DNA from 3 places in the Solibacillus silvestris genome. Region 3 is predicted to be linked to each of the others. Evidence: riboswitches for the same ligand, from Rfam matches in the RefSeq annotation. Region 3 holds a riboswitch; each other region holds the start of a gene.

Region 1 (9,881 bases), on a different contig from region 3:
CAAACATGTTGTGACAAATACAGCGATTGAGGTTGTCGATAAGGCGATGCGTTTAGTAGGGGCAAAAAGCTTGCAACGCTCAAACCCATTGCAGCGCTATTACCGGGATGTTCGTGCTGGTCTGCACAATCCACCGATGGATGACATTACGATTAAACGCTTAGCAGAAACCGCGATTGAAAATAATTTGAAAACGAAAGAGGTAAACGTATGAAAATCAAACAATTAATTAAATTTGCATCAGTAAGCATTGCAGCTGCCGCTATTTTAGCCGCTTGCGGAAATGAACCCGACTCAAGCTCGGCGTCTTCCTCAACTCCAAGCAAAGATGGGGTAACTGTTGTCAAAGTAGCGTACGACCAGGCGGGTAAGCCGATGACGTTTTTGGATGAAAACGGCAATGCGACAGGCTATGACGTGGAAGTAATGAAGCTAGTCGATGAAGCGCTGCCGGAGTATGAGTTCGAATTTGTCGGTACTACGAATGATGATTTGCTGATTGGTGTTGAGCAAGGGAAATATGATGTCGGTGTAAAAAATGCATTCTGGACCGAGGAACGTACACAAAAGTATATTTTCCCGCAGGAGTTTTTAGGTTTAAGCAGTGCCGGGCTCGTACTGAAGAAAGAAAATGAACATATTAAAGATTTGGGCGATTTTGCATCAGCAGGATTCACATTAGCCCCAATCGCGGCAAATAATGCGCAATATACAGTTATCGCGGAATACAATGAAGCAAATCCTGATAATCCAGTAAAGCTGCAGGCTGGTGAAGAGTTTACGGTTGATGTCGTGCAGTGGGTAAATGAAGGACGTGTTGACGGCGGTGTGCAAATCGAAGGCTCATTTACAGGCCAAGTATTAACTGAAGGCGGACCATACTATCATTTAAAAGATGAGGTCGTATACAACGAATTTGCCGTAATTAAAACATGGCCATTATTTAATAAGAAAGAGCAGGCATTTGCGGATGCATATGACAAGGCGATTGCGGAAATCAAAAAGACGGACGCTTTACGCGAGTTAAGCAAAGAATTTTACGGCAAAGACTTGTTTGAAGTGCTTGAATCAGTAAATCGATAATTTCTCAAAGCTGCTTAAGTATGTTGCTTAAGTAGCTTTTCTTATCAATATTCAGAAAGGTGTGGGAAATGTGGAAAAGTATTTTGATGTATCGTACATTTGGTCTGCGCTGCCTAATTTACTGCCATATTTATGGATTACGCTTTATATTGCGGCTTTCTCGGTCATTGGCGGAACTGTTTTCGGCCTTGTGATTGCAGCGGCTAAATTGAGTTCGAACAAATGGCTGCGGCTTTTAGCGAATGGCTATACGACGATTATCCGTTGTACACCATCGATTGTGTTGCTGTTTTTAGTATATTACGGAATTCCCGCCTTTGCAGAAGGGGGATTCGGGATTTACTTGCAAAATGTATCGACAGGCGTTTTTGTCGTCATTACGTTTAGTCTGCAATTTGCGGCGATGATGTCCGAAGTCATCCGTTCATCGTATTTGGCGATTGACCGCGGACAATATGAAGCGGCAGTCAGTGTTGGATTGACACCATTTCAAGCGTATCGGCGCATTATTTTCCCGCAGGCATTCGTCGTTGCATTGCCGAACTTCGGAAATGGCTTGATTTCGGTTTTGCAAGAAGGGGCACTTGCCTATACGATCGGCTTTATCGATATCGTAGGAAAGGCGAATTTAATTATTGCGAACAACTATGGTACACATACACTTGAAATTTATATTGCATTGGCCGTCATTTATTGGATTTTATCAATTTCGATTGAAAAAATCTTTGCATTGCTTGAAAAAGCATTCAGCAAAGGGAAGCAATCTATTAAAACAACGTAGGAGGAGCTTACTATGGGGTTAATCAACTGGCAATTTTTATTCGATACATTTTTTATTGCGCTAAGCGGTGTTCCAGTAGCGCTTCTCGTTACGGTTGTGTCTCTTTTTGTTGCCGTGCCACTCGGATTTTTGCTAGCGCTCGCACGAGTTTACGAAATACCGGTCATTAACTTTTTCGCGAAAATCTACATATCATTTGTCCGGGGTACACCGATCATCATTCAGATTTTTGTGCTCTATGCAACAATCCCATTGCTGTTAAGCAGCTTGTTTGAGAAATACAATATCGACTATCCCATCTATAATGTGAATCCGTTATGGTATGCCTTTATTATTTTCTCATTCAATACAGCCGCGATTTTAATTGAAGTGTTTCGATCTGCCATACAAACGGTTCCGAAAGGTCAGCTGGAAGCCGCGCAATCGGTTGGACTCACAACGGCACAGGCATACCGACGTATTATTATTCCACAAGCATTAGTGTCTGCCATGCCAAATCTTTGTACAGCAACGATTAATTTAATAAAAGCAACTTCGCTCGGGTATGCGATTTCATTGCAGGAAATTACACTGAAGGCTAAAGTTGAGGCGAATTTCGGCTACAACTATTTAGAGGCATATATTGATATTTTCATCGTATATTTACTCGTTTGCATGACGGTTGAATATTTGTTTAAATGGTCTGAAAAACGTTTAAGACGCTATAAAGCGGTGACAGTTTAAGGAGGAATCGCGATGCTCGAAATAAAAAATGTGCATAAAACATTTGGAGAAAACGAAATATTAAAAGGTGTCGATTTAAAGATTGATAAAGGGGATGTCGTCGTTATTTTAGGTCCGAGCGGCTCGGGAAAAACGACGCTGCTGCGCTGCATAAATTTTTTGGAGCGCGCAGATGAAGGGACAGCGGGCTTCGATAATATTTCCGTTAATTTAAATAAGGCATCCAAAAAAGATATTTTAGCCATTCGCAAAAAAACAGCATTTGTTTTTCAAAACTATAATTTATTCAATAATAAAACGGCGCTTGAAAATGTAGCGGAAGGGCTAGTAATCGGGCGAGGCATGAAAAAAGAAGCGGCTTATAATATTTCAAGAAAAGCACTAGATAAAGTAGGCTTATCTGCAAAATACGATTCATATCCAAGTCAATTATCCGGCGGTCAGCAACAGCGTGTCGGCATTGCACGGGCGGTCGCCTTAAATCCGGACATTATTTTATTTGATGAGCCGACATCTGCACTGGATCCTGAGCTTGTCGGGGAAGTGCTTGGCGTAATGAAGGATATCGCGAAAGAAGGAACAACAATGCTTGTCGTTACACATGAAATGTCATTTGCGCGTGATGTGGCGAATCGTGTGATTTTCATGGACGGCGGAAACGTTGTTGAAGAAGGCTCACCACATGAAATTTTCGTGCAGCCAAAAGAAGACCGCACAAAGCAATTCCTCCGACGTGTTCTTCCGGATGACTATACATTTCATATTTAATGGATTTCAGAAAGAATTGATCTATCGTTAAGAAATATTAACGATGGAATGATGAGTTAAACAGCCTTTAGGGTCAGCTAATTGACACCGGGTTTATTCGGGCACAATCGGCAATAATTTCATAGATAGCGGCGAGTTATCTGAAACTTTGGCGAATTTGCATGCAATTCCCCAAATTTCCGCTATAATAAAGACATTCAAATTAATAAGTGCTATAAAGGTTCTTCACTCATTCATAGAGTAAGAAGTAAAAGGGAAATCGGTTCAATTCCGATGCGGTCCCGCCACTGTAATTGCTAGTTTGGAGCAGTAAGCCACTGAATTTTTCGGGAAGGCGCTCACAAATGTTGACGCATAAGCCAGGAGACCTGCCTTTATCATACCAGTTAATGTCTACGCGGATAGGATGTGGTGAATAAATTTTTCGTTGTATGAATTTATTTGCTTTTATGAAGCTTCCTCAATAGTAGGAGGCTTTTTATTTTTGGTGTTTGCGGAGTGGTCAGTATCCCGGGAAGAATGGCTAATAAACTTCCAAGTGCAAGAGAGTTTCCTTAAAAGATGGAAAAGCGGCAAATCCTCTCACCAAGCTTGCCGTACTCCTTGAACAAGAGCAAAAGTAAAAGATTACTCACGCTTTAATTAAAGGATTTCCATTTTATATTGCTCTATCAAGGAAAATCGTGGAGAATCAGCACCTTTATGCTTATAAAAGCGCATTCACCTACTATCGCAGCCGCACTATTATTAAATAACAAAAACAAATTCAGGAGGAATTACATATGAAAAAATGGAGACGACTTTCTACGGTGGGAATCCTCTCACTAATTGCGCTTACAGCATGTGGGGAGGGCGAAAAGAATACGGCGGAAAAAGAAAATACAGCACAGCAATCATCTGAAACGACGGGGGAGCAAGCACAGTTTCCCGTTACTTTAACAGATGCTTTGAATAAAGAAGTCACATTGGAAAAAGCGCCGGAACGCATCATTTCACTCATTCCTTCCAATACGGAAATTTTATTTGGATTAGGCTTGAATGAGGAAATTATTGGTGTTTCGGACAATGATAATTTCCCTGAAGAAGCATTGACAAAAGAAAAAGTCGGCGGGATGGAATTTAACTTGGAGCAGCTGATTGCATTGCAGCCGGACTTGGTAGTAGCGCATGAATCAGGACTTTATAATTTTAATGAAGAAGGCATTGCCCAGCTTGAAGCAGTTGGAATACCGGTGTTTGTCGTAAAGGATGCTTTAACATTTGAAGAAACATATGCCACTATTGAACAAATTGGTGAATTGACTGGGAAAATACCGGAAGCGGCAGAAATGATTGCGTCCATCCAAAAAGGAATTCAGGACATTGAAGTGAAAGTTGCTGATTTAGAAGAAAAATCCGTATTCGTCGTTGTCGGGACAGAGCCGGAGTTATATGCGGTAGGGCAAGATACATTCATCGATGAAATGCTGGAAACATTAAATGTAGAAAACGCAGTGCCGGAACTTGGCTGGCCGATGTATAGCGCAGAGCAATTCGTCAATAGCAATCCAGATGCGATATTAGTGACGTACGAAAGCGACTTGGATGCAATCGAAAAAAACGGGGCCTATGCTGAAATGGATGCGGTTAAAAACGGAAATATTAAGCTTGTGGATGGAGATACGACGAGCCGGCAAGGCCCACGTATTGTGGAAGGTATCAAATCATTAGGTGAAGCCATTTATCCTGAGGTATTTAATGAGTAATAAGTATACGTTCGCTTATGTCGTCTCCCTTGCTTTACTTCTTTGCAGCATGTGGATTGGAATATCGTTTGGAACTGTCGATATTCCGATTTCAACATTGTGGGATGGGGCGACAAACCCGGTAGCGTACAGTATATTATGGAAAATCCGCATGCCTCGCGTTATTTTGGCTGCAATCGTCGGGGCATCATTGGCGATTGCGGGTGCGGCATTCCAAGGATTATTGAAAAATCCATTGGCCGATCCATACACATTGGGGATTTCATCTGGTGCATCAGTCGGAGCGGTTTCGACAATTTTTTTAGGTATTTCCATTCCGATGCTCGGTGTTTTTACACTGCCAATATTCAGTATGGCAGGTGCCGCATGTACGATGGTGATTGTATTAACGTTCGCACGGCTTGTAGACCGTTCGATGAAAATGGAAACATTAATATTGACGGGCATTATTTTCAGCTCGTTTTTAGGATCCTGCATTTCATTAATGGTAGCACTGACAGGTGAGGAGCTTAGACAAATAATCGGCTGGCTGCTTGGAAGTGTATCGATGCGCGGCTGGTCATATGTCAACATGATCTTGCCGTTTATGGTGATTGGCACGGGGATTATATGGTTAAAGCGTCGTGAGCTGAACGCAATGATTTATGGCGAAGAGCGTGCCCAATATTTAGGTGTTAATGTAAAGTGCAGCAAATATATGATTTTAGCGGGTGGCTCGATTTTAACAGGTGCAGCTGTTGCCGTATCGGGGACGATAGGCTTTGTCGGTTTAGTCGTTCCGCATATGATTCGCCTACTTATCGGAGCCGACCATCGACATTTACTGACATTATCCTTTTTAAACGGTGCAAGCCTGCTAGTCATTTGCGACCTCGTATCACGGACAATAATCGCACCTGTAGAGCTGCCGATCGGTGTTATTACATCATTTATCGGAGCGCCAGTATTTGCTTATATTTTCTTCAAGCAACGTAGAAAGGTTGTCGCATAATGCTAAAAGTAAACGAATTGACGGGTGGCTATGACGGGAAAAGTATCATAAAAAATATGACGTTTCACGTGGAAAAAGGTAGAATTCTCGGGATTCTCGGTCCGAATGGCAGCGGAAAATCGACATTGTTAAAAATGATCAGCGGTGTATTGAAGCCGATATCCGGAGAAATATTCATTGAAGAGCGGCCGATTAAAAGCTATGACGTCAAACAATTGGCAAAGAAAATGGCTGTTCTTCCCCAATTAAATGCGAGCGCTTTTACGAATAGTGTGTATGATGCAGTATCGTTGGGACGGTATCCTCACCAAAGCGGCTTTTTTTCATCGTGGACAGTGGAAGACGAAAAAATGGTGCAGCAGGCGATGGAAAGTACAGGAGTTTCCCATTATAAAAATCAATATTTGGAGTTTTTATCTGGAGGTGAGCAGCAGCGGGTATTTATCGCACAAGCACTTGCCCAAAATTCGGAGTTGCTCCTTTTGGATGAACCGACAAACCATTTGGATATCGCCCATCAAAAACAAATTTTGGATATGATCCGCATGCAAGTCGAGTTTCACGGGCTGACGGTTGTGTCGATTTTTCATGATATTAATTTGGCATCGCTTTATTGTGATGAGCTGCTGCTATTGGAAGATGGTGAAATGCGTGCTTTCGGTGAGCCGCATGAAGTCATTATGCAAGAGCAAATTGCGGATGTTTACCAAGCGCGTATCGCGACATATCCACACCCCGAGCTACCAAAGCCGCAAATTACGATGCTGCCGGCAAATAAAATGGACAGGAAAAACCCGTCAATCCGCATCGACGATTTCTCTATCACGAAAGACTATGTCGAATACCGGGCACAAGCACCGTTAAAAGTGATTTCCTCAGCAGTGCATAATGCAGGAATCGGCTGGTATGATACTTTTTTAAATCGAGCCATTGCTCCTGAATACGATATTCATCATGTAAAAGAGGAGACTCGGCAATTTTTGCTGCAAAACGAGTTTTCGCCGACAAATACAGTCGTCATGCTGACAGCTGTCGAAACAAAATACGCCGCAATTCAGCATTTTGCGAAAAACAATGTGGAAATCATCGTCATGGTAACTGCGGGAGTGGGAAATAGCGTCGACGTCACAAAAACATATTTGCGGGAAGACGAGCCGCATATCGGCACAATCAATACATGGGTCATCATCAACGGAAAGCTAACAGACGAGGCATTTATCCAAGCGATGATTACTGCGACGGAAGCAAAGACGAAAGCATTGGCGGACAAGCAAATTAAAGATCCATTGACGAACACAACAGCAACAAGCACCGCAACCGACAGTCTGCTAATCGCCTCAACACAACAAGGCGAAGAAATGCCTTACGCTGGCCCGATTACGGAAATAGGAAAACTAATCGGACGGGCCGTTTTTGAAGTTACAATATCGGCAATAAATAAATATAAACAGTGTAATAATTTATAAAGGTTGGAACTTTCTAGAAAAATGGGGAGAGCGTTATTTTTTCCTCACATTAATTTCAAATCGTTAAGAGCCAGCTAGGATGAATAGAAGGAGAAAATCCGCTTATTTTCACTTTTTCTCGTTACTTAATTATGGACCGGAATTTCTTAACGCTTTAAAGAAGAGATTTCAAAGCCTCGATAGCAACTGCCGTAATGGAAAACAACTAATGCTAAAAGGAATTTTGGAGGAAGCTTAGAAATAATATTATTAAAAGGTTCAGATAGTTAGCTTTTAAATTTATTTGCTAATCGGAAGGGTGACAATTGATGAAATTATATACAAAGCAAGGCGATAAAGGGAAAACGAGCATTATTGGAGGACGTGTTGATAAAGACAATCTGCGCGTAGAAGCGTACGGGACAATTGATGAACTGAATTCATTTATCGGTAAAGCAATTACAGAATTGGATCCTGCGAAATTTCAGGATGTCATTGACGATTTAACGGCGATTCAACATGAATTATTTGATGGCGGCGGCGATTTGGCAAATGTCATGAAGGATCGTCAATACAAACTAACGGAAGAACCGATTGCCATTTTGGAAAACCGGATTGATTTATTATCGGAAGAGGCGCCGCCATTAAAACGCTTCATCTTGCCGGGGGGCGCACCAGCTGCCGCTACCCTTCATATTGCACGCACAGTGGCACGCCGGGCTGAACGTCAAACCGTGTCGCTAATGAAGGGAATTGAAGATGTTTCGCCAGTTGTGCAAAAGTATTTGAACCGTTTATCGGATTATTTATTTGCCGCGGCGCGTGTCGTGAACTATCGCTTAACTATTCAGGATGTTGAATATATACGCAGCGGCGATGTATTTAAATGAACGGAAAATGCTAGCTTAGACGGAAAAATCGTCTAGCTGGCATTTTTTATCGTTTGATTAAATTTTCAGAATTAACGACAAAATCTGTTGACTGAATGCTCATTCATAACTACAATGAATTTATAGATTGATATGGAAATATAATTTGTCGAAATGGATATGAGAGACAAAGGGGTTTGGCAAGTTAGCATTCTAGGGGGGGAAAAGTATGAATACATTTTTAATTATTAACTGGATTGCTTTCATCGCTGTGTTATTGTATGCGCTTGGATTATTTGCATACTTATTGAAAACACGCTATGACTACATTCAGCTCGGTCGGAAAGAGGAGTTCAACCACAAAATCTCCGAGCGTATTGAAGATATTATCGAAAAAGTATTCGGCCAGTCAAAATTGTTGAAAGACAAGAAGATGGGACTTGTACACGTTCTATTTTTCTACGGTTTTTTAATGGTGCAGCTTGGCGCAATTGATCTGATTTGGAAAGGGCTGGCGCCAGGTTCGCATATTCCGCTTGGTGGCTTGTACCCGGTGTTTACATTTACGCAGGAGCTTGTCGTATTAACGATTTTAATCGCGGTTGCGGTCGCATTTTACCGTCGTTATATGGAGAAGCTTGCCCGTTTGAAGCAAGGGTTTAAAAATGGTTTAGTTTATATGTTTTTGGCAATTTTAATGTTTGCCACATTATTCGGAAACGGCTTTTATTTAATATGGCATGAACATGGCTTGGCAGGCTCTGAACCAGTTGCATCAGGTATTGCTTGGATTTTCCAGTGGATGGATCCGACTGTTGCTGCGGCGATGTTCTTCATTATGTGGTGGGCACATCTGTTGGCGCTATTGGCATTCCTTGTATATATCCCGCAAGGCAAGCACTTCCATTTGATTACGTCGATCTTCAACGTATACTTTAACCGACAAGACCGTATTGGTACATTGCGTCCGATCGATTTTGAGGCACTCGAAGAAGCGGAAGATGAAGAAAGCATGCCGCCGCTTGGAGTAGGGAAAATTCATGATTTCACACAAAAGCAAATGCTCGATTTATATTCTTGCGTGGAATGTGGCCGCTGTACGAATATGTGTCCTGCTACAGGGACAGGGAAAATGCTGTCACCGATGGACTTGATTGTTAAATTACGTGACCATCTAACATTTACAGGTGCTGTTGAATTAAAGAAAAAGCCTTGGGTACCATTCTCGTTCTTCAATAATACACAGGGGAACCAATTGGCAATGGCTGCCGGTGCTGAAGGTGCAGTAATCGAAAACATTTACAGCCCGTCATTAATCGGCGATGTCATTACAGAAGAAGAAATCTGGGCTTGTACAACATGCCGCAACTGTGAAGATCAATGTCCGGTAATGAATGAGCATGTTGATAAAATTATTGATTTACGTCGTTATTTAACGATGACAGAAGGAAAAGTAAACCCTGATGCACAGCGCGC
Region 2 (9,881 bases), on a different contig from region 3:
CGCACGTGATTTGCAAAAAGCGATTGAGCTTGCTTTGGGCGAATGTGTACAGAGCATTCAGTAATTTTCTATGAAAAAGTAGTATAAGCTTGGTAGTATAGCAATATTTCAAATGGAAAATTGTTATACACCAAGCTTTTGTTATGGAAATATTTAAAGACCAATTGTTTTTAGCAGTTTTTTATATCTTTTTGTACCGATAAGCTGTTCGACTTCCTCTTGCACCTTTTTGGGGATTCCATAAATGCCCCAACTGATGGAGGCATTACTTAAAATTTTCCGCAGTTCCTTAATTTCCTCTAATGAAAAATCAAGTTGTTGCTGCTTCGCGAATTTTTGCAGCTGTTTATCATTCATTCCTTTGAAATTTTCCAGCCATTGCAATATTTGAATTGTTTTCATCCTCTCAAATTGATTTACTTTACACAAACCAAAAAGTCCATTATACTAACAAAATGCAAATCGTAATGATTTTGAATTAGAAAGAAGCGAATGAAATGAAAAAAACATTAATAGAATTGAAAGATTTATCCTTTCAATATGAATACACACATGTTCTGAAAAATATTTCCTTGCGTGTTGATGAAGGGGACTTTCTCGCTTTACTCGGACAAAACGGCTCGGGTAAATCAACACTTCTTAAATTAATTTTGGGCTTGCTGAAACCGGCATCAGGGGAAATCAAGCTTTTCGGTGTACCGGCAAGCCAGTTTAAGCATCGGGAATGGATTGGCTACGTATCGCAAAAATCGAATGCTTTTAACTCAGGTTTTCCAGCAACGGTTGAGGAAGTCGTGAAAAGCGGCTTAACACAAAAAGCAGGCTTATTTAAAAGATTGCCAAAAGATGCCGATTTCCTCGTGAAATGTGCATTGAAAGATGTGGGGATGGAACAATTTGCAAAGCGCAATATCGGCCAGTTATCAGGCGGACAGCAGCAGCGCGTTTTTATTGCGCGTGCACTTGTGTCTGAGCCAAAGCTGCTTATATTGGATGAGCCGACTGTTGGAATAGACCGTGAAAATGTGCAGGCATTTTATGATATGCTCGCACACTTAAATGCGCATCATAATATGACGCTAATTTTAGTGACGCATGATGTTGACACTGTTTCAGACCGTGTGAGCCATGTTGCTTGCTTAAATCAGACAATTCATTTCCACGGCTATAAAAATGACTTTGATACAATTTCGGAAGAGCAGCGCCAAAGCTGGCATGGTCATTCTGTCCGGAAGATTCATTAAGAGGAGTAGGCAAAAATGATCGAAGCAATATTAAATTATGAATTTTTACAAAATGCCTTTTTCTCAGGGCTTGTTATCGGGGTAATCGCGCCCCTGCTTGGTGTATTTATCGTAGTAAGACGTCTTTCATTGATCGCGGATGCTTTATCACATGTTACACTGGCGGGGATTGCAGGAAGTCTATATTTAAGTCAATCATTTGCGGCGCTTGCGTTATTGAACCCAATCTATTTAGGGATTGTCGCTTCGGTGAGCGGCTCGATTTTAATTGAGCGTTTGCGTCGCCTATATAAGCATTATGAAGAGCTGGCAATTCCGATTATTATGTCTGGAGGCATCGGGATCAGCGCCATTTTAATTTCATTGGCAAGCGGCTTTAATACGGACTTAATGAGCTATTTATTCGGTTCTGTTTCCGCCGTGTCAAGACAGGATTTATATGTCGTACTGGCAATTGCCGCTGTAGTCATCTTATTTTTAGTGCTGTTTTTTAAGGAGCTTTTTGTTTTATCATTCGATGAAGAGTATGCAAAGGCAAGCGGCTTGCCTGCGAAATGGATTCATTTATTATTCATGATTGTTGTCGCATTAGTCATTGCTGCGAGTATGCGCATCGTCGGGATTTTACTCGTATCAAGCTTAATGACGTTGCCTGTTGCGGCTGCGATGCGTTTGGCGCGCGGCTTTAAAGAAGCGATAATTTTGGCGATTGTATTTGGGGAGCTGGCGGTTATTGTCGGATTAGTCTCCGCATTTTACTTGAATTTGGCTCCTGGTGGGACAATTGTTGTGACATCAATTATTATTTTACTATTTGTCATATTTATTAAAAAATTACTATTGAAAATTTCTATTAAATCGGAAGGGGAAGAGATACTGTGAATGCAACACGCGCATGGGAAATATTGAAGGATAATGGCTATAAAAAAACGGATAAACGAGAGTTGATATTGGATATGTTTGCGGCTACGGATAAATATTTGACAGCTCGTGATTTGCTGACAGTATTGAAAAAAGACTTCCCGGGCATGAGCTTTGATACGATTTATCGTAACTTGGCAACATTTGTTGAATTGGATATTTTAGAAGAAACAGAATTAAATGGCGAGCGCAATTTCCGTATGCATTGCGAGTCAGATCATCATCATCATCATTTTATATGCCGCGATTGTGGCAATGTGAAGGAATTATCGGTTTGTCCAATGGATATGCTCGGTGAAAAGCTGCCGGGCTATGTCGTTGAGGCACATAAATTTGAAATATACGGCAAATGTCCGGATTGCCTCTGACAGTTAAAATATTATAAAAAGAGTAAGGGGCTGTCGGAAAAGAATCGATTAAATCGGTCTTTTCCGACAGCCCCTCCTTTTTACTTTTATGCGTTAATCAGCTTTGTGTCATTGTTTGGTCCAGATGAATGTTGAATATCATTATCTTTACAATGCATTGCCGCTAAATAGCCAAAAGTCATTCCAGGTCCCAATGTCGCCCCAGGACCCGGGTAGGATTGCCCCATAATAGAGGAAGAGCAGTTGCCGCATGCATAGACGCCTTCAATTGCGGTACCGTCCTCACGCAATACCCGTGCATTTTTATCTATTACAACACCGCCTTTTGTTCCGATATCGCCAGGATATACTTTTAATGCATAATAAGGCGGGCTGTTTAATTCAAGTAAATTCGGATTTTTCAATGTCGGGTCCCCATAATATTTGTCATGTGCTGTTTCGCCTCGATGGAAATCCAAATCTTTGCCATTTTGCGCAAAGCCATTAAAGCGTTCGATCGTCTTCACTAAATTTCCTGTCGGGATATTAAGCTTTTGTTCGAGCTCGTTCACTGTTTGTCCTGTAAAGACTATATTATTTTTGAAATATTCTTTTGGGAAACCTTGCATCGGGAAGAGACCTGCAAACAGGTAGCGCTTTTTGGAGCGGCTATCTAAAATAATCCATGAAGTAATAGCCTTTCCGCCTGTTTTTTCATTGTGCTCGTACATTTTATCGACAAACTCATGATAAGGTGTCGGTTCGTTAATATAGCGATGCCCTTCTTGATCGACAATAATCATATTCGGAATGCCGCGGTCTGCCACTAGGAAAAACGGTCTTCCTTTATGATCGATAATAGAAGGCGCTCCCCACACACGATCCATTAAGCCGAATTTTGCATAAAGCTTTTCAAATGGAGAAATAATGTCGCCTGTTTGCCCATGAGGCGAGCTCGTCCATGCCGCATTTTGGGGAGTCGGCAAAAAGCGTTCTCGTTTTTCCTGGTCTTTCGAAAAGCCGCCTGACCCGAAAATAACGCCTTTTTCAGCTTTAATCGCAATTTCCTGCCCTTCTTTTATAGCTTTTATACCGATGACACGGTCCTGTTCATATATAAAATCTGTAAAAGGTGTTTGCAGCCACATTTCGCCATTTAATCCTTTGTAGGTCAACCCCATGCGAGCCATAAGCGCCTGCCCTAAAGCCGCATAATTTTTCTTTAGCAGAAGATGCTTTATTAATCGCCAGCCTAATGTCAGCGATCTTGCTTTTCCGGCAGTCGTTCTTGTGATCATATTCACTTTGACAAAGTCTTGCCCGGTCATAACAAAGCCCTTCGTATCAATCGTTGGAGGCAGGAGCTTATCCTTCCAATCTCCCAATTCATTTATATCTATTAACAGAGGCTCAATCGAACGTCCCGCGCCTTTTCCGCCTGGTAATGCAGGGTAATAATCCGAATAGTTTTTAGCATAGGAAAAACGCATATGCTTGCTTGCATTATGCATATAATCAAGCATTTCAATGCCCTTTTTTAAGTAAGTCTCTTTTATTTCATCATTTACAATATCGCCGACAGTCGCATCCAAATAAGTTTTTGCCTCTTCATAGGAATCTGCAGCATTGGCTTCCACCAAATAGCGGTTGTTTGGTATCCAAACACCTCCGCCGGATAAAGCGGAAGCCCCGCCGAAATGCTTTTCCTTTTCGATTAAAAGCGTTTTTAAGCCTTCATTTTTCGCTGTAGTGGCCGCAGCAAATCCTGATGCGCCAGACCCGACGACAACTACATCATATTCAAAATCCCATTTCATTACATAACCCCCTTGGCAGATTTTTTATTACCTGTATTTGTAAATATATTATAGCAAGCAGAGTTGGGGAATAGAAATTAAACGTATTATATCTACTTTGAATTAATTTTTTCTGCTTTAAGCGTAAAATTTATATTGAGTTGTGTTGAAAAGCTTTTGGCGGAATTTCGATTCTTCCATCAAATAATCAAGGAAAGAGGAAGAAAACGTCCAACTGATGGAATTCCATTTCAATGGAAAGTTATTTGCATAATGCCTGTAGTGTGTTAAAGTAAGTTTTACAAATCAAATAAATCTGCAGGGAAAAGATGCAAATTGCATAAATGGGAATTCGGCGGAAATCCGAAGCTATGTCCGTAACTGTAAGCGCAAATGAAAGTGAACGAGATTGCCACTGTTTTTGACGGGAAGGCATTCATGAGTAGAGAGCTGCGCGGAGCCAGGAGACCAATCTTTTTCTGATCGTGACACACCTCTTCGGAATTTGAGAGAATGTACGGCATTAAAAATCTTTTCGTCATTTCATAGGAATCGATCTTGATATTTTGAGCCATCCATTTTCTTGGGTGGCTTTTCTTATTGATAAAGAATGCAGAATCGGTTGTTGGAGCTTAATTAGAGAAAACTGCCGCATTATCGGAAATCCTGCAGTTTTAAAGCTGGCATAAGTTTTTGGGAGCTTAGTGTGTCCATCGTGTATGCGGAATAAAATATAAAATTTGAAATGTGAGGAACTTTAGATGAAAAAAGATATTCGTTATTCATGTTATCCATTTATGCGCGAAAAAAGCTCATGCGTCGATTATGAAATTCGTACAGATTCATTGACGACACGTATCGGAGCGGTCATCCCGACATTATTGGACGATGAAAAAGGGCAGATTGTATTGGAGGACTTGCGTATTATCCATCCGCTTGCATACCATGCCAACGGTTCTGTGCGCGGAAAATTGGCGATTACAGAAGAGGATTTAAGCTGGCTAAGTGACCGCTATGATTTTTATGTGAGCAATGTAAAAGAGACAATTCAACAGTTTTTGCTGCCACAAGGGGTGGAAAGCTCAGCAAGGCTGCATATTTGCCGAAGCGAAGCGAAAAAATCGTACCGTGCATTGCATAAGGTAAGTGAAGAGCGAGAAGTGCCCGAAATTTTATTCGACTTTTTAGGGCTTTTAGCGAATGTATTTTTCGTCATGGCAGTTTATATGAACAAAGAGCATTCATTCGAAGAAATTCCGTTCATCTCGAAATCCTATCCGACAAAAAAGGCAAAATAGAAGAACATAGCTCAATATTGAGCATGTTCTTTTAATCTTCCATATGGGGGTGCTGGCAATGATTTTTATTACAGGTGGCGTGCGCAGCGGGAAAAGCGCCTTTGCAGAAAAACTGGCGAGTCAAAATGGTCCTGGTAAAAATTATTATTATATTGCAGCAGGTGCGGCATTTGACGATGAGATGAAAGCACGGATAAAAAGACATCAGCTTGATCGTCAACGCCAAAGTACCGAGTGGCGAACGATTGAAATACATGTGAATATTCCTGAGGAGCTCGGACGTTTATCGGAAAATGATGTCGTGCTTTTTGAATGTGTGACGACATGGCTTTCGAATGTATTGTATGAAAGCGAATCAGCCGAGCAGCGCAGCGAATATATCCACAATTCGATTGAAATGTTAAAAAGCGAATTCGACAACTGGCATGCGCAAGGTGCTCAAATAATAATCGTGTCAAATGAAGTGTTGGACGAGCAATCATCAAAATTTGATGAAGTGAATTTATACCGCAAAAATTTGGGCCAGCTTCATCAGTGGTTCGTTAATCGGAGTGAAGAAGCATATGAAGTACAATTTCAGCTTGTGCAACAATGGAAATAAGGAGGGCGCAAATTGAAAAACAGCATAACGGGTTTTCTATTGGCATGGCAGTTTTTTTCGGCTGTACCGATAAAAAAGCAGCTTGATATGAATGCCAAATCGGTTACATGGATGTATGCCTTTTTGCCGATTATTGGTTTATTCATTGGCGCAATAATTGGAAGTGCAGTTTTTGCGCTTGCCGGCTTTAGCGATATTTCCAGCTTGCTCCTCGCCATATTGATTGTTGTCGGTTTCATTCTGCTCACAGGCGGTCTTCATTTAGATGGCTGGATTGATATGAGTGATGCCTTTTTTTCTTACGGAGAAAAAGAAAAACGATTGGGAATCTTGGATGATCCGCGCACAGGTGCCTTTGGTGTTATTAGTGTTTTTTGTTTACTGCTTTTAAAGATAGGCTTCATTTATGAATTTCTTTTAAAGGGACATTCCGCAATCATCCCATGTCTTATTTTTATTCCGTTAATCGCGCGCACAGGGATGCTGATTTACTTTTTAACGATGCAAACAGCAAAGCAAACAGGACTCGCGGCGTATTTTAAAAGTATGGTCAATTCAAAAAAGCTCGCTGTTTTACTCGGTTTGCTTTGTGGGGCTTTATTTGCGATTTGGTTCTATATAGGGGCATATAGCTTATATGTTTTATTTTTCACAATGCTTGTCATTGTTGCACTTTACCGAAACTGGTCACGGAAGCATTTTGGAGGGGTGACGGGCGATTTGCTTGGCGCATTAGGCGAGGGTTTGGAGGTTGTGCTATGGCTAACGGCATTACTGTGCATTTAATCCGGCATGAAAAAACAGAAGCGAACAGAGAGCGGAAATATATCGGCTGGACAGATGAACCGATTATTAAGAAAGTTCAAGCGCAGCTGCCGATCCAGCCACATGAAGTATTTGGCAGTGATTTGCAACGCTGCCTACAAACGGCTGCCTGCTATTTTCCGCAAACTCCATTTTTCGCTGAGGAAAAACTTAGAGAGCTAAACTTCGGCGATTTTGAAATGTGTACATATGAGCAATTACAGTATAATGAAATATACCGTGCATGGATTGACGATCCGCTCACTACGCCAATACCGAACGGTGAAAGCTTTTTGCAGTTTCAACAGCGCGTATTGGAAGGTTTTCGCCAAATTGTAAAACAAGATGGCGATTATACATTTGTCGTACACGGCGGGGTCATTCGATTATTGCTTGCGAAATATAGCGTGGAGGAGCAGTCATTTCAGCAAACGACCGCAAACCATCGAACTATATATACCCTTTGCTGGGGTTCGGTTGATGAACTAATAGGAGGTTTACGATGTACGTTATACTCGGAGGCGCATATAACGGTAAACGAGCATATGTGAAAGCTTTAGTCGCGAAATTACCTGAAAAGGAACTCGTTGTTTGTGAAGGGATATTGCCCCGCATAGAGAAGGTTACCGAAAATAAACGTTTTATTATTAGTGATTTTGAACAAATCATTTTACCGTATTTAGATGAGCCGGAAGAGCAGGCAGCACAGCGGATTTTTGAACATATCGCTGAAATTTCCGGGCAAGCGGAAGTTTTTTGCATTTGTGCAGATACGAGCCGTGGTGTTGTACCGCTTGAAAGGGGAGCGCGTCAGTTAAGAGATACTTGCGGTCGGCTATACCAGAAGCTTTGCAATGAAGCAGAGACGGTTATTCGTGTATGGTATGGCATTCCGCAATTTTTAAAAGGAGAGCATGATGGAAAAAACTAAATTGCGTTACATAATTTTAACGGCATTAATAGCAGCAATTTGCGTTATTGGAAGCTTTATTAAAGTGCCGGTTGGCGTGATTGCGACAGCTGCATTGGATTCCGCCCCAGCAGTTATTAGCGTCCTCTTTCTACCACCTGTTTTTGCAGGGGCAGCAGGTGCGCTTGGGCATATTGCAACAGGGCTTACATCCGGTTTTCCTTTAGGTGTTTTTCATGTTTTAATCGCAGTTGAAATGTTCGCCATTGTCGCGATTTTTGCGGTTTTGCACCGTAAAAATATGTATATTTTAAAATGGGTGTTTGTTGTCATTGCAAATGGAGTTATTGCACCGTTACCGTTCTACTTTTTAATTTCGCCGGCATTTTACATCGGCTCAATCGCCTCATTGACGATTGCAACAGTTGTGAATTGTGTTATCGCCATCATCGTCATGCCTGTTTTAAAATCCGTTGCAGAGCGTGCAGGGGTGAGTGCATGAGGAATGCAATCGAAGTAAACGGGTTAATCGTGACAATCGATAATTCGGCATGTATTGGGACGAAAGAGCATGATATTGTACAAGCGCCAAATGAAATCACGGCTTATTTCACCGCCCGCACCGCTATTTTGGAACAGCTTTGTGCCGGGGCGATACCGGTTCAATTGCTGATGGCAAATTTTTCGGGAGATGGCGTATGGAAAGAATATGAACAAGGGTTTGAAAGAGCCTTCACGGAAATGAATATAGAAATGCCACCATTAATCGGCTCAAGCGAATCGAACTTTGATGCATTGCAATCTGCCGTATCTCTCACAATGCTAGGAAAAAAGCAATTCGAAAACGACACAGATAATTGCCTGTTTTATGTTGTGGGGGAGCCGCTAGTCGGTGATGAAGTAATAGAGAACCCGGATAAAATCGCTAATTTAAATGAGTTGTATGAAGGACTGAACAAAGATACCATTCAAGCAATATGGCCAACAGGTTCAAGAGGAATCGGAACTGAAATAAAACGCTTTGTCGGTGAAGAATATACAGCAAATATCAATTTAAATGTTTCGGCAGGCCCATCTTGTGCTGTATTAGTTGCAGTGAAAGAACACCAGGAAGCGTTATTTTTAAGTAATATATCAGCACCCATCAAAAAAATCTTCAAAATATGAGGAAGGATGAAGCGGGGATTTGCTCGAAAACTAAATGAACTGCTAGGAAAAAAATTTTTTTGTATGAAAATGAAAAATTGTAAATTTTCTAAAAATAAAATGGTATGATAGAGTGTATCAATTTAAATTAGTTAAGGAGCATGGATTATGACAACATACGAAATTACAACTGAGTTATCAACGAACAAAAAAGAAAAAACACCTGCAGAACAGCTTGGTTTTGGTCAAATTTTTACGGACCACATGTTTGTAATGGATTATGAAGAAGGAAAAGGTTGGCATAATGCGACAATCGCGCCTTTTGCACCGATCACGCTCAGCCCTGCTGCGATGGTATTTCATTATGGCCAGGCGGTTTTTGAAGGCTTAAAAGCATATATGACGGAACAGGGCGAAGTGCAATTATTCCGCGCGGACCGCAACTTTAAACGATTAAATGCTTCGAATGCACGTCTTTGCATACCACCGATTGATGAGGAATTTGCGCTGGAAGCTTTAAAGGAATTGATTCGTGTGGACCGCGAATGGGTACCTACAGCGCCAGGAACGTCTCTTTATATTCGCCCATTTATTATCGCGACGGAAAGCTACTTAGGTGTAAATCCTGCGAAAAGCTATAAATTCATGATTATTATGTCACCAGTAGGCTCGTATTACAAAGAGGGCATCAATCCAGTTAAAATTTTGGTGGAGCAGCATTATGTGCGTGCAGTTGTCGGAGGTACAGGCGAAGCAAAAACAGCAGGGAACTATGCTTCAAGCTTGAAAGGCTCCGAAATTGCCGCAAAACAAG
Region 3 (9,881 bases):
GAATCAACGGCTTGCCTATTCCCATATCGTAGCTGGCCGTAACATACCTTATTCCACCGAAATGTTGTTCAGTATATTCTTCTACTTGCGGTTGAATCATATGCATCAGATAATCTTCCATTTTTGCCAACTTAATTGAATCTTCCATCCATTCCATGTTTTTATCGTAATAGACATCAAATGTTTTATCTGTTTCTTTGTTCAAGACAGTAACTGCATGCTCGAAATAGCCGTAATGCCCATAATCCGTCGTCGAATCGACACTGACAATCTCATATTTCATGTCTTTGTAATTCTTTGCTAAATAGGATTCTGTATGCCGGATCGCTTCTTTTTGCTCTTTTTCAGCAAGAAAGCCGCTCGTTTTAAAAATGATAAGTATTAGCAGACATAATGTTGCTGCTCCGGCTATTATGTAGCTTAATTTTCTGTTTCGAATTTTCATCTGATTCGTCCTTCCGGGCCTAGTTAACACAAGCATATATGATTAAATGTATTATACCATAAGAAAAAAACCGGATTATTTATGCATTATATATTATATTAGAAAACTGTCTAGGAGTGGTATGTTTATTCAAAGCTGGATATTTGGGGTTGTAATAGAGAGAAGATATTCATTTATTTTATGCCTATTGCTAAACGTATTTTACGATAAAAAGAAAGACTATCTAAAATGTAAGGTACAACATCAAATTTTTCGAAGAGAACGTCCAGATTTTCCGAAAGGGGTTAAATAACATCATATGAAAAATTTTGAATCGTTTTCGATATTCCGTTAGTCTAATGTATGTAAGGAAGGTGAAGGCATATTAAATGCGCAGAGGAATTACTCATACTTCGTGTTAAGCAAGGGGACGATGAGGCTTTTTACGAACTCATCCAGCCAATCTATTCGGACCTTTATCGTATGGCATTTGTCTATATTCAAAGTGAGGCGGATGCGGTGGATATTTTACAGCAGGCGATAATAAAAGCGTATGAACATATACATAATCTAAAGGAGCCGCAGTTTTTCAAAACATGGATGATCCGCATCGTCATCAATTGCAGCAAAACTTATATTGAAAAAATAAAGAGATTTGAGGTTACGGATCCGCTAAAGCTAATCGATATGCAGGCCACTTCAAATACATATAAGGAAGAAGAAATCGACTTATGGAACGCCCTTCAATCTTTGGAGGAAAAGTATAAAACGGTTTTATTGCTGCGTTTTTACCAAGATTATACGGTGCCGGTAATTGCTTCGATTGTAGAGCTGCCGGCTGGTACCGTGAAAACGAATATTCGAAGAGGGTTGATGCAGCTGAAGCAGCTATTGAAAGGAGTGTATATGGATGAATGGTTACAATCCATTGAAGGAAATGCTCAATAAAATACCGGTGCCGCCGCTGAAAGAGGTTCTCCGCATTGATGGCATGAGCAAAATTTTTGCGCAATCAAGCCATAAAGTACAAGCATTGAAAAATGTGCATTGTACGATATATGAAGGGGAAATGGTAGCGATCATGGGTACGAGCGGCTCGGGGAAAAGCACGCTGTTGAATATGATAAGCGCTATCGATGAACCGACAGAGGGAAAATTATTTTTATTCGGCGAGGAAGCACGAAATATTTATAAGGAACCGTACGCATCGAAATTTAGAAAAGAGCAAATCGGATTTGTATTTCAGGATTTTCATTTGCTGAAGGATTTAAATGTCGAGGATAATATTGCGATTCCGTTAATTTTAAATGATGTCTCTTCGAAGGAAATAGCTGTCCGCTTGGAAAAAGTTTTGAAACAGCTTGGAATTTATGAGTGGCGCAAGCATCGTCCGCATGAATTATCTGGAGGGCAGAAGCAGCGTGTGGCAATCGCACGGGCCATCATCCATCAGCCTCCGATTTTACTTGCGGATGAACCGACTGGAGCTCTGGATGTAAATACGACGGATGAAATATTGCAGTTATTTGTCGAGCTGCAGCATAGAACAGGGCAAACAATTTTACTTGTAACACATGACCCTTATGTTGCTTCTTTTTCGGACAGGGTGCTTTTTTTCCATGATGGCGCGATTACAGATTCCTATCAAAATAAAAAAGCAGCTTCTGATTTGGATGAAATACTTGCGAGGTTTAAGTCGATAAGCAGAGGTGAAGTGTAATGTTCAATTTAAATAAAATTGCGATTAAACTATTTCGCGCAGCCGCTGCCCAAATTTTAATGAGCATTAGCATTATTATGATTTGTATTTGTCTGATTATGACGATGGGTGTTTATATATGGAACGGTAAAACAAAGATGCAAGAGGATATTTATGCGTTATTTGGATATGCAGATATGACGGTTGGATATAATCCCGAACAAGAAAGCTGGCTAAGCGAGAATCAAGTTGAATCAATTTCAAACATAGAAGGGGTAAAGGAAGTCTCGCCGGTACATTTAACCCATACAAATGTAGAAGGGGTATTGCCTTCTGTTTATACAGTCGGGGTGGAAGATGACGACCTCGTCAAAAGCCGGTACCATTTTAAGGAGAATGTAAAATCGGATGAAGTGGTTATTTCACAAAAGATCGCCCGGCTTTTTGACAAGCAGGTTGGAGATGATTTATTAGTCAATTTCGAGCCATTCACAGTTAGGGAGATTTTGACTCCATTGCCGGGTGCACCTGATGTGCAGTTGATTATCCTTCAAAATGAAGTTGCAAAACAATATTTACCTGCCCATGCCAAAGCATCGCAAGGGGTATTTACATTAATCGATCTGTATGAAGAAACTTACGCTAGTTCCGTTACGGAGCAACTTGTTCGGTTGGATGATGAATTGCGCATTGATGTCACGAATGAATATGATTTTGTGAAGCTGAATTTTCAATCATTGATGATATTCATTGTCATGTTTTCGTTTTTTGTTCTAGTCATTTCTTGTGTATTGCTTATTTCTACATTCCAATTACTGTTCTTTAAACTGAAGCAGCAATTAATGGTTTTACGGTCACTAGGAGCAACTAAAAAACAAGTCGGGAAAATTGTCCAAATCCAAGTGCTCACGATTATTAGCATCGGTACTGTATTTGGGACGGCTCTATCATATGCTGTCATCAAGAAAGGCTTGCCGACAATCGTCCATAAAATGCAATTGCCTGAAGTAAGCACGCAATTTCCAGTTTGGCTCATTATTAGCATTGCACTTAGCATTTTCATCATTCTTTTTGCGATTATGCAAGGGCAAGTGCGTAAAACAATGAAATTACTGCCATTGCAAATCACCTTGGAAAATTTCAATACAGCCGTAAAACTAACAAAAAGAAAATTATTTATTATCGCTTTCGCAGTTTTAACGTCATTGCTGTTTCTTTCAAATGGTTTTAAGCATGATGATAGCGGGCAAGGTGTTTTTTCTATATTATTTGGCAGTCTTATATTATGCGCGGTTGTTTTTTATGTGCTGCCATATGGATTTACGTTACTGATAAAATTATGCCTGCAGCCTGTCCGCAAAATTTTTGGGAATGAGGCATATTTGGCATGTCAACAATTGATGCCGCAAATAAGAAAAAATATGCCGATTGTATTAAGTGTTGTTAGCTTAATGGTGATTGTCATTTTCGGGACAACTCTTTTTAAATCGGTGCAGGAAAACGAGAAAGCTTATCATACCTTTTTATACGAAGCGCCAGTCGCTGTGGCGAATGATTTGCGCTATCCTACGCTGACGAATGATATAATTCAGGAAATCGATCGCTTGCCTTCCGTTGACTATGCCTTTGCAAGAAGCACATATGATCATTTAGAGCTTTTTATTGATGAAAAGTGGCAAGGCGAAACGTTTAAAGCGATTGATATTGAAAAATTTGTGGAAGTCGGTAAGCTGCAATCTGTAGTAGGCAATGCAAATAATGGATTAATTGTTTCAGAGGAATATGCAGAGCTCTATCATTTAAAAGTCGGTGATCGGGTGCGCACCGGCAAATTCAATTTTGAAGCTCAGTCAGTCGTTGAACTTGAGTCGATGCAAATCATTGGGTTAACTACAACGGGCTTTTCTAATCTTCACATTATGATTGACTGGGATTCAGCAGTGGCGAAAGCGAGCGATACTTTATTAGTGGATGATATTATGATTGAAACAAAAAATATCGATGAAACATTACAGGAAATACAGTTCCTGCATGAGCGCTGGCCAGCACTTGGCTTTTCGGATATAGAGACATTTACAGCCGAAAACAATCAATTTTTTTATCAGCGCTGGAGCTTATTTATAAGCGTGCTTGCCATTTTAATTGGCGCTACATGTATTGGGGTAATCCAAACATTGATGTACACGATTTCCGGAAAAATGGAGGATTACACAATTCAGCGCTTAATCGGATTATCCCCCAACGGATTAATCAAGCTCATTTTATCGCAAGTTTTTTCATTTATTAGTTATGGTCTATGTATTGGGATATTCATCGGTTATATTTTTACGATGCTTATGGCGCTCATTGATACAGGCTCCCATATTGTTTTTGATTTCAAGTTGCTGCTCAATATTAGCGCGTTCTTTTTAATTTTAACGCTTATAGTATTTTTGATTCAAGGCTATTATATTAGCAGGAAAAATTTAGCTCAAAGGCTAATTCAGTAAAATGAAGATGAAGCGATATTCAGGCACAGGCAAAAATGAAGACATCCCATACTCGGAAAAAGATTATTTCCTCGATAAGGCAAGCCGCTTTCCAGCAACGTAGATCGTGAAGGAAAGAAAACGCATGTAATGCTCTATTTCCACAGGAATAAATTATCAATATTTTAAAAGTCATTTCATTTTTTAATAGACTATGTTATTTTTATAATAATTTAATAATTAGCAATTTGAATAAGTGCTTGCATATTTATGTGAGGTAAAAGGGAAATTAGTGAAAGACTAATGCAGCCCCCGCTACTGTAATAGCTGATGAAATCACAACAAATCACTGTCGAAATGATGGGAAGATGTGAAAGTAAAAGGAAGCTTAAGCCAGGAAACCTGCTTATTCAAACGATACTTACTTTTCGGAGGGAGAAGTATAGGCGAAACAAGTAATTGTTTTTGTGTTTTTCTATACTTTTTTAGTATTAATTTCACATGCCCGTACCTCTTTCTGACGAGAGGTACGGGCATTTTTTATTTCTTAGTGGATACGTAATACTAGTTTTTTTGGATCCACATAAGAAAAATTATCATCACTCCCTATGGGGCGAGATGTATTTTTCTATAACGGAGGGTGTATACATGCAAAAGGGAAAAATCTTTGTTGTAGGGTTCGGTCCTGGAGATCGTGAACATATAACAAAACGTGCAGTCGATGCGCTACAGCAAAGTGACCATATTATGGGCTACAAAACGTATGTAGAACTGATCGAGCATTTAGTGACAGCGAAAACCATTGTCAGTACGGGAATGACTGAAGAAGTTTCACGTGCACAAGAAGCTGTAAAACAAGCTGAAGCCGGCCATATTGTTGCCGTTATTTCCAGTGGGGATGCGGGTGTTTACGGGATGGCGGGGCTCGTATATGAAGTATTAATCGAAAAGGGCTGGACTGCAAAAGAAGGCATTGAAGTAGAAGTTGTTCCGGGTATATCTGCCATTAACTCCTGTGCCAGTTTACTCGGTGCTCCGGTTATGCATGATTCGTGCACGATTAGTTTAAGTGACCATTTAACACCATGGACGGTCATTGAAAAACGGATTGAAGCGGCGGCAATGGCGGATTTTGTCATCGCATTCTATAATCCGAAATCTGGCAGACGTACGAGACAGATTGTTGAAGCCCAACGAATTTTGCTTAAGTATCGTTCACCGGATACACCTGTTGGGCTAGTAAAAGCTGCATACAGGGATACGCAGGATATTGTGTTAACAACATTAGAGGAAATGCTGGAACATGATATCGGAATGCTCACAACAGTAGTCGTAGGGAACTCTTCAACATTTTACTATGATAATAAAATCATTACCCCACGCGGCTATCAGCGTAAATATACGTTAGGAGAAGAAAAACAACTGTTAAAACCGCATCAACGTTTGAAAAAAGAAGCGGAACCGTGGGCATTGGATCAGGAAACGGGTGAAGCAAAGACCGGGTATGAAAAAATTGAAGCTATCGAGAAAAAAATAGTTGAACCAGCAGCCATTAAAACAACCGCATTACAGCTTGCAAATGAAGCATTAGCGCTCGTACATAAAGAAACGTCAGTAGTAAAAGTTGAAGAAAATCCTTTTTTAGTTCAGCAAGAAGTGGAATCCATATTTGAGTTTGCGGTATCACCAGGTGTTGCCAATAAATTGATTACACCTGCACAAATGATTACATTGGCAAAGGTTGTAGGGGAACGGGGTACGATGGAATATACGCCCGATCATCGTCTCGTGTTGAAGGTACCAACTGATTCACCTCAAAGAATAGTAGAAACGGTAGAAAAAACGGGTTTACTTGTTCAACCTGTCGGCGACGTAGTAATCGTCAAGGCGTGTGATTTCTGTTACGGCGAAAAAGCGGAATCCATTCCTTATGCTGAACAGATCATGGAAACGCTCGGAGGCATTAAAATGCCGAAAGAGCTGCATGTCGGAATTAATGGGTGCGGAATGGCTTGTTATCGAGCGGTTTTTGATGATATCGGCATTGTTTACCGCAAGAAAAAGTTCGATTTGTTTATCGGTTCGAAGCCAGTCGGACGAACAGCCCATGCTGCACAACCTGTCCTGGAGGGGATCGAACCGGAAAAATTGATTCCTTTACTAACGGATATCGTTGCGGACTATAAAGAAAATGCCCATCCTAATGAGCGTTTCTTTAAATATTTTAAACGTGTGAAGAAAATACTGAATTTCAATTATGTTGATATGTCATGCAAAATTAAAGTGGAAGAAGCCCCATGTGGAGATTAGGTGAGACGATGATTTTATTTTTAGCAGGAACAAGTGATGCAAGAGAGCTGGCGATTCGATTAATGCAAGCCGGCTATGATCTGGTGGCCACTGTTGTTACGGATTCTGCTGCTGCGAGTCTAAAAGATGCGAATGTTCCATATCATGTCGGTCGCTTAACAGTACAGCAAATGACGGAACTGATCGAAGAACGACACGTAACAATGGTGGTAGATGCAAGTCATCCGTATGCGGAAGAGGCTTCTAAAACAGCGATGGCTGCTGCAAATATAACGGGTATACCCTATATTCGATATGAACGTCCACAACAAAGCTATGTACATCCGCTTGTTACGGAAGTGGAAACGTATAAAGAAGCGGCAATTGCTGCATCCGCACATTCAGGAACAATTATGTTGACGACAGGCAGTAAAACGCTCGCCGTTTTTACGGAACAATTATTACATAACGAAAACATTCGTCTTGTCTGCCGGATGCTGCCAAATAAAGAGAATATGGATAAATGCAATGCACTAGGTGTGAAGCAACGCGATATTATCGCAATCCAAGGACCGTTTTCTAAAGAATTGAATAAAGCGCTTTACGAACAGTTCAGCACAACACTTATTATTACAAAGGAAAGCGGGAAAGTCGGTTCGGTAGACGAGAAGATGGATGCGGCATTAGAGCTTGGCATTCCTGTCATTTTAATTAAGCGACCAAAAATACACTATGAAAACTTATGCACTTCATTCGACAAAGTGTTTGAAAAATTAGGAGGCAAATAGCAATGGCAAATATGAATTTTAATACAGACTTCGTACCACTAACGGTAGACCCGGACAAAATTTATGACTATAGCTTTGCGATGATTAAAGAAGAAATGGGCGAACATCCATTTACAGATGAACAATGGCTTGTTGTTCGCCGCGTTATCCATGCTTCAGCAGACTTCGAACTGGGCCGCAGCATGATTTTTACGGATGATGCCATTGAAGCGGGAATTCAGTCGATTTTAGCAGGACGTCATGTTGTAGCAGATGTTCAGATGATTGAAAGTGGTTCTGGTCGCAAACGATTCCAAAAACATGGCGGGGATCTGCATTGTTATATCGCAGATGAAGACGTTTCAATTGAAGCCAAAAAACTTGGAACAACTCGTGCCATTATTTCGATGCAAAAGGCGACGCAATTACAAGAAGGTGGTATTTATGCAATTGGGAATGCCCCAACAGCTTTACTTGAATTAATTCGCCTGGTTAAAGAAGGTCTCGCAAAGCCTGATTTAATCATTGGAATGCCTGTTGGGTTCGTTTCGGCAGCAGAATCTAAAGCGGAATTAGCGATTTTAGAAGGAATTCCGTTTATTACGAATGTAGGAAGAAAAGGTGGCAGTACTGTAACCGTCGCAGCATTAAATGCCATCTCAATCATGGCTGATGAACGAGCAAAAGAAGCGAAATAAAAAAGATCCGTCGGAAATGCGTCACGGCTATACAACAGGAGCTTGTGCAACTGCGATGACAAAGGCTGCCCTGTACGCACTTGTGACGGGTGAAGTCCCAAAAGATGTAACAATACATTTACCTGTAGGACAGGATGCCACATTTACAGTGGCATCATTTGTAGTAAAGGACAATGAAGTGATGTGTGAAACGATTAAGGATGCCGGGGATGATCCGGATGCAACGCATAAAGCACGCATTCAAAGTACCGTTCGTTTTGTAGAGAAAAGCGGTGTCCATTTGGATGGCGGAGTCGGTGTTGGTCGTGTGACAAAAGCAGGATTGCCCGTCCCTGTCGGGGAAGCGGCAATTAACCCTGTTCCGAGAAAAATGCTTCATGGTGTCGTCGAAGAAGCGATACAACTTTTCCAAATTGACAAAGGAGTCGAAGTAATTATTTCAGTTCCGGACGGTGAGGAAATAGCGAAAAAGACGTTAAATGCAAGGCTTGGTATACTGGGCGGCATATCCATATTAGGTACACGAGGAACGGTCGTGCCCTTTTCAAGCTCCGCTTATATGGCGAGTATCGTGCAGGCGATCAGTGTTGCAAAAGAAGCAGGCTGTGAACATCTTGTCATCACAACCGGCGGACGCAGTGAAAAATACGCGATGAAACAATATCCGCACTTACCAGAAGAAGCATTTATAGAGATGGGAGATTTTGTCGGTTTTACATTAAAGCATATTGCCCGAAAAGAGATTCCCCAAGTATCGCTTGTCGGGATGATGGGGAAATTTTCTAAGGTAGCACAGGGTGTCATGATGGTGCATTCGAAAAGTGCGCCTATCAGTTTCCCGTTTTTGGCTGAAATCGCGAAAAATGCAGAAGCTGACCCAGAAATAATCGAGCAAATATTACATGCGAATACGGCATCACAAGTAGGGGAAATCATGCAGGGGAATGACCAATTTTTTGAAGCGCTTTGTAAAAACTGCTGTTACTTTGCACTGGATCATATGAAAGCGAAATTACGTGTTTCCACATCGCTGTATGCAATGAACGGGGACATGCTGGGAAAGGCTGAGAATATTGAACAATTGGATGAAAATGATTGGTATCGGGGATAACGGACCAGCAAGTTTACTCCCGCAATATATCGCTTGGATTGAGTCAAGTGAAGTGCTTGCTGGTGGTAAACGTCATCTTGACTTTTTCCCGGATTACACTGGTGAAAAAATCATTATAAAAGGCGGACTCTCTCGATTAGTAGATAAGCTGCAAGAAGAAACAAGAAACGTCGTCATTTTAGTATCAGGCGATCCGCTGTTTTACGGATTAGGGGGAGTTTTGGCGAAGAAGCTCCCATTAGAAATATATCCTTATGCAAGCTCTGTTCAACTGGCATTTACAAGAATGCAGGAAAGCTGGCAGGATGCTTATTTAACAAGTGTTCATGGTAGGTCGATGAAAGGACTTGCTCAAAAAATCGATGGCCGAAAAAAAATAGCCATTTTGACAGATGAAGAAAATTCACCGAATGCACTTGCTCGTT

What was found. A riboswitch is a leader RNA that binds a small molecule or an ion and turns the genes downstream of it on or off. The one in region 3 is predicted to bind cobalamin.
Region 1: another riboswitch for cobalamin. It lies ahead of ACTHOQ_RS10120 (ABC transporter substrate-binding protein); the one in region 3 lies ahead of cobJ (precorrin-3B C(17)-methyltransferase).
Region 2: another riboswitch for cobalamin. It lies ahead of ACTHOQ_RS01895 (cobalamin adenosyltransferase family protein); the one in region 3 lies ahead of cobJ (precorrin-3B C(17)-methyltransferase).

What each region holds. Positions count from the first base shown of each region.
Region 1 covers NZ_JBQCJW010000012.1:96,177-106,057, reverse strand. Annotated here, with positions in the region: gene ACTHOQ_RS10145 (acyl-CoA dehydrogenase family protein) at 1-214, shown strand, start outside; gene ACTHOQ_RS10140 (transporter substrate-binding domain-containing protein) at 211-1,083, shown strand; gene ACTHOQ_RS10135 (amino acid ABC transporter permease) at 1,154-1,864, shown strand; gene ACTHOQ_RS10130 (amino acid ABC transporter permease) at 1,877-2,587, shown strand; gene ACTHOQ_RS10125 (amino acid ABC transporter ATP-binding protein) at 2,600-3,355, shown strand; cobalamin riboswitch at 3,557-3,745, shown strand; gene ACTHOQ_RS10120 (ABC transporter substrate-binding protein) at 4,138-5,100, shown strand; gene ACTHOQ_RS10115 (FecCD family ABC transporter permease) at 5,093-6,091, shown strand; gene ACTHOQ_RS10110 (adenosylcobinamide amidohydrolase) at 6,091-7,557, shown strand; gene ACTHOQ_RS10105 (cob(I)yrinic acid a,c-diamide adenosyltransferase) at 7,866-8,426, shown strand; gene ACTHOQ_RS10100 ((Fe-S)-binding protein) at 8,635-9,881, shown strand, end outside.
Region 2 covers NZ_JBQCJW010000002.1:122,833-132,713, reverse strand. Annotated here, with positions in the region: gene ACTHOQ_RS01925 (pyroglutamyl-peptidase I) at 1-64, shown strand, start outside; gene ACTHOQ_RS01920 (isopropylmalate synthase) at 154-402, opposite strand; gene ACTHOQ_RS01915 (metal ABC transporter ATP-binding protein) at 498-1,244, shown strand; gene ACTHOQ_RS01910 (metal ABC transporter permease) at 1,260-2,126, shown strand; gene ACTHOQ_RS01905 (Fur family transcriptional regulator) at 2,123-2,533, shown strand; gene ACTHOQ_RS01900 (FAD-dependent oxidoreductase) at 2,620-4,329, opposite strand; cobalamin riboswitch at 4,619-4,799, shown strand; gene ACTHOQ_RS01895 (cobalamin adenosyltransferase family protein) at 5,070-5,606, shown strand; gene ACTHOQ_RS01890 (bifunctional adenosylcobinamide kinase/adenosylcobinamide-phosphate guanylyltransferase) at 5,665-6,207, shown strand; gene cobS (adenosylcobinamide-GDP ribazoletransferase) at 6,220-6,993, shown strand; gene ACTHOQ_RS01880 (histidine phosphatase family protein) at 6,966-7,562, shown strand; gene ACTHOQ_RS01875 (bifunctional adenosylcobinamide kinase/adenosylcobinamide-phosphate guanylyltransferase) at 7,514-7,942, shown strand; gene ACTHOQ_RS01870 (ECF transporter S component) at 7,929-8,423, shown strand; gene ACTHOQ_RS01865 (hypothetical protein) at 8,420-9,088, shown strand; gene ACTHOQ_RS01860 (branched-chain amino acid aminotransferase) at 9,236-9,881, shown strand, end outside.
Region 3 covers NZ_JBQCJW010000001.1:74,317-84,197, reverse strand. Annotated here, with positions in the region: gene ACTHOQ_RS00430 (hypothetical protein) at 1-445, opposite strand, end outside; gene ACTHOQ_RS00425 (sigma-70 family RNA polymerase sigma factor) at 809-1,372, shown strand; gene ACTHOQ_RS00420 (ABC transporter ATP-binding protein) at 1,362-2,144, shown strand; gene ACTHOQ_RS00415 (ABC transporter permease) at 2,144-4,612, shown strand; cobalamin riboswitch at 4,829-5,015, shown strand; gene cobJ (precorrin-3B C(17)-methyltransferase) at 5,240-6,901, shown strand; gene cobK (precorrin-6A reductase) at 6,910-7,668, shown strand; gene ACTHOQ_RS00400 (precorrin-8X methylmutase) at 7,680-8,345, shown strand; gene ACTHOQ_RS00395 (cobalt-precorrin-5B (C(1))-methyltransferase) at 8,320-9,456, shown strand; gene cbiE (precorrin-6y C5,15-methyltransferase (decarboxylating) subunit CbiE) at 9,431-9,881, shown strand, end outside.